One region of the Pseudomonas sp. MBLB4123 genome, then DNA from elsewhere that is predicted to be linked to it. Evidence: predicted binding sites of a transcription regulator. Region 1 holds the regulator's gene; the other holds the start of a gene.

Region 1 (2,201 bases):
TCGTCGGCCAGCCCACTTTCAGCGCGCATGCCCGCCGCCAGGAACGGCACCATCAGGCGCATCACCTGCTCGATCGAGGTGTTCACCCCGAAATCGGTCTCGGCCATGGCCCGCAGGGCCTTGATCCCGGACATGCTGAATGCCGCCGCGCCGAGCATGAAGTGCACCCGCCAGAACAGCTCCAGCGGCGGAATACGCGGTGCGGCCTCGTGCACCAGGAGCATGTAGCGGCGGAAAACCTTGCCGTACACCTCTTCCAGATACTTGCGCAGATGGCCCTGACTCTGGCTGAACGCCAACCCCAACAAACGCATGAAGATCGACAGGTCGTTGCCACTGCGCGGCTTCACGGCCAGGGCCTGCTCGACCAGCAGCTCGAGCAGCTCCTCCAGACTGGCCTTGCCCTCGGGCTTGGCCTGGCGTCGATCGAGTTCGCGCTCGAGACTGACGCAGAAGGGCCCGAGAAAGCGCGAGAAGACCGCCTGGATAAGGGCCTTCTTCGAGCCGAAATGGTAGTTGACGGCCGCCAGGTTGACCCCCGCCTTGCTGGTGATCAGCCGCAGCGAGGTCTCGGCGAAGCCCTTCTCCGCGAACAGCTGTTCGGCGGCATCGAGAATGCGTTCAACGGTTTCCGACTGAGCCATGACCTTGCACCTGACAAACACTTGTTTGAAACATACGTTTCAGCCCGCCTCCTTGTCAAGCCGCACGAGCCGCCTTTCGGCCGACCAGTCACGCTGCACGATAGCGAGCCCGGACAGCAGAACAAGACGCACGGAATGAAAGCCAAGTAACAAGCAGTCCTCAACAAAGTGCAAGGCCGAATCCGGACCGGGGCGAAAAAGGTGGATTGCCAAGCCGCCTGCACTGTATATAATCCCAGTCACTGTATAAAAAAACAGAGCCCAGACATGCTGAAACTGACGCCGCGGCAAACAGAGATTCTCGCCTTCATCAAGCAGTGCCTCGAAGACAACGGCTATCCGCCGACCCGTGCGGAAATCGCCCAGGCGCTCGGTTTCAAATCACCCAACGCCGCCGAGGAACACCTCAAGGCCCTGGCCCGCAAGGGTGCCATCGAAATGACTCCGGGCGCCTCCCGCGGCATTCGCATACCCGGCTTCGAACCGAGTGGAGAAGAGGAAGGCCTGCCGGTCATCGGCCGGGTCGCGGCCGGCGCTCCCATTCTGGCACAGCAGCATGTGGAAGAATCCTGCCGCATCAATCCGGAGTTCTTCCACCCCCGCGCCGACTACCTGTTGCGCGTGCGCGGCATGAGCATGAAGGACATCGGCATCTTCGACGGCGACCTGCTCGCCGTGCACACCACCCGCGAGGCCCGAAACGGCCAAGTGGTAGTGGCCCGCCTCGATGACGAGGTCACGGTCAAGCGCTTCAAGCGCGATGGCAACAAAGTTTGGCTGCTCGCCGAGAATCCCGAATTCGCCCCGATCGAGGTGAATCTGGAAGAGCAGGAGCTGGTCATCGAAGGCCTGAGTGTCGGCGTCATTCGCCGCTAGAGGAGCACCTATGCAGTCCCCGCAGCCGCTGAACCGAAGCCAACTTCCCCTGTTCGATGCCTTTCTCGCCGCGCCGGCCTCGGCACTGCTGGCCGAGACGGAACCCGAGGCGTTCAGCGAACTATCGCTGCGCGGCGCCGCCGGACACTGCCTGAGCCTGCTCGCCCCCATCCTGCGGGAACTGAGCGAGAACCATGATGCACGCTGGCTGACGCTGATCGCCCCACCCCGTTCCCTGACACAAGGCTGGCTGCGCGATGCGGGCCTGAACCGCGAACGTATCCTGATTTTGCAGCCGGGTGACAGGCGCAGCGCCCTGCAACTGGCCGAGGAAGCCTTGGCGCTGGGGCGCAGCCATACGGTGGTCAGCTGGTTGCATCCGCTGGAGCGGCAGGCCCGGCGGCGGCTCGAACAGGCCGCTCGGCAAGGCCGGGCACAGAGCCTGAATATCAGCCTGGGCTAGAGAAAAGTAGCGAAAAGCGACGGAGCCGAGCTAGAGAACAGTCCTGGCCAGGAAGCGGCAAGCACGCGATTGAATGCGGGAGCATGGTCGGCAGCCATGCCGAGAACAATGCGCCCCGAGACACCTCAGTGCAGCACGCGCGCCTCTTGCTCATGCTGGAAGTCGCCCTCGGCCAAGCGGCCGGCCATCTGCACGCCCACGTTCAGCATGGCCTTGGC
Region 2 (2,201 bases), 2.1 Mb from region 1:
ATAGGCCAGCGCCGCTGCGGTCGGCTCGTTGATGATGCGCTTGACGTCCAGGCCGGCGATGCGCCCGGCGTCCTTGGTGGCCTGACGCTGGCTGTCGTTGAAGTAGGCCGGCACGGTGATCACCGCTTCGGTCACCGGCTCGCCGAGATAGTCTTCGGCGGTCTTCTTCATCTTCTTCAGCACTTCCGCGGAGATCTGCGGCGGCGCCATCTTCTGGTCCTTGACCTGCACCCAGGCGTCACCGTTGTCGGCCTTGACGATCTTGTACGGGACCATCTGGATGTCTTTCTGCACCACGTTCTCTTCGAAACGACGGCCGATCAGACGCTTCACCGCGTACAGGGTGTTGTGCGGGTTGGTCACCGCCTGGCGCTTGGCCGACTGACCGACGAGGATCTCGCCATCGTTGCTGTAGGCGATGATCGACGGCGTGGTGCGAGCGCCTTCGGCGTTCTCCAGCACCTTGACGCTGCCGTTTTCCAGGATGGAGACGCAGGAGTTGGTGGTCCCCAGGTCGATACCGATGATTTTGCCCATATTCACTCTCCCGAAACTTGGATATTCCCGCCGCCTCGCTAGGCCGGCCGCGGTAGCACTAAAACGCTTGATTCAACAAATGGGGGCTCGATGGCGAATTTCAAGCCTGCTCGTCGATGGACGGTGGCGCCTCGGCCGGGGCCTTGCTGACCACCACCATGGCCGGGCGCAACAGCCGGCCGTTGAGCAGGTAGCCCTTCTGGAACACCTTGAGTACGCTGCCCGGCTCGGCCTGGGCACTCTCCTGCATGGCCATCGCCTGGTGGTGCTCCGGATCGAAGGGCGCGCCCTCCGGATCGACCACTTCCAGCTGATAACGCTTGAGGGTGTCCTGGAACAGCTTGAGGGTCAGCTCCATGCCCTCGCGCACCGCCTTGATCGCCTCGTCGTTCGGGCTGGACAGCTCCAGGCCACGCTCGAGACTGTCGACCACCGGCAACAGGTCGCTGGCGAACTTCTCCAGGGCGAACTTGTGCGCCTTCTCCACATCCTGCTCGGCGCGACGACGCACGTTCTGCAGGTCGGCCGCCATGCGCAAGGCCTTGTCCTGGGCGGCAGCCAACTCTTCCTCGAGAACCTGGATACGCGCATCCAACTCGCCACCCGCCGCCTCGACTTCGGCGGAAACCTCAGGAAGCTGGTTATCTTGGGTCTGTTCGTCTGCCATGCATCTCTCCTCTGAAAATTTGGCGCCGGCCGGAACCCGCGCACCTGCCGCCTATATGGGGCCGAAATTTCCCGCTTCAAGGGTGGCGGGAGGATTGTCAGGCACAAAACAAACACTGTATAAATAACCAGACTTTCATTCCGAGGGGCCTCACCATGCTGGTGCACCTGTCCGTACACAACTACGCCATCGTTGAACATCTCGACCTGGAACTGGACGGCGGAATGAGCGTGATCAGCGGCGAAACCGGCGCCGGCAAGTCGATCATGCTCGACGCTCTCGGCCTGTGCCTGGGCGACCGCGCCGACAGCGGCGTGGTCCGCCCCGGCGCGGACAAGGCGGACATCCTCGCCAGCTTCGACCTGCACGACATCCCCGAGGCCCGCGCCTGGCTGGCCGAGCGCGACCTGGAACAAGACGGCCCATGCATCCTGCGCCGGGTGATCACCGCCGAAGGCCGCTCGCGCGGCTACATCAACGGCGCACCCTGCCCCCAGGGCGACCTCAAGGCCCTGGGCGAGCTGCTGATCGACATCCACAGCCAGCACGAACACCAGTCCCTGCTCAAAGCCGACACCCATCGCCGCCTGCTCGACGAATTCGCCGGCAGCCAGGAACTGGCGCGCCAGGTACAGCTGGCCGCGCAGCGCTGGAAGCAGACCAAGAGCGAGCTGGAGCGGCTGTCCGGCCTCGGCGACGAGCAGCGCGCCCGCCACCAGCTGCTCAGCTACCAGCTGGAGGAACTGGACAACCTGGCCCTCGGCGAGCAGGAACTGGACCAGCTGGAACAGGAACACAAGACCCTGACCAATGCCGAGAGCCTGCTCAGCGCCTGTCGCCTGGTGATCGAACAATGCAGCGAGAACGACGCCGGCAACGTGCTGGCGGCATTGACCGGCAGCCTCAACCGTCTCAGCGGCTTCCAGGGCCAGCCCGGCGCGCTGAACGAGGCCATCAACCTGCTGGCCAGCGCGCAGATCCAGGTCGAGGAGGCGGT

The links. The regulator LexA, encoded in region 1, represses DNA repair genes until DNA is damaged. The targets are predictions, from matches to a motif close to CTGTNTNNNNANACAG.
Region 2: recN (DNA repair protein RecN) is a predicted target of LexA. The motif match lies at 1,320-1,335, and genes of this name have one in related genera.

Annotation. Positions count from the first base shown of each region.
Region 1 is NZ_CP196711.1:555,752-557,952, reverse strand. Features, by position in the region: gene ACSX1C_RS02780 (TetR/AcrR family transcriptional regulator) at 1-644, opposite strand, end outside; gene lexA (transcriptional repressor LexA) at 912-1,520, shown strand; gene sulA (SOS-induced cell division inhibitor SulA) at 1,531-1,983, shown strand; gene ACSX1C_RS02765 (hypothetical protein) at 2,109-2,201, opposite strand, start outside.
Region 2 is NZ_CP196711.1:2,653,996-2,656,196, forward strand. Features, by position in the region: gene dnaK (molecular chaperone DnaK) at 1-537, opposite strand, end outside; gene grpE (nucleotide exchange factor GrpE) at 638-1,204, opposite strand; gene recN (DNA repair protein RecN) at 1,360-2,201, shown strand, end outside.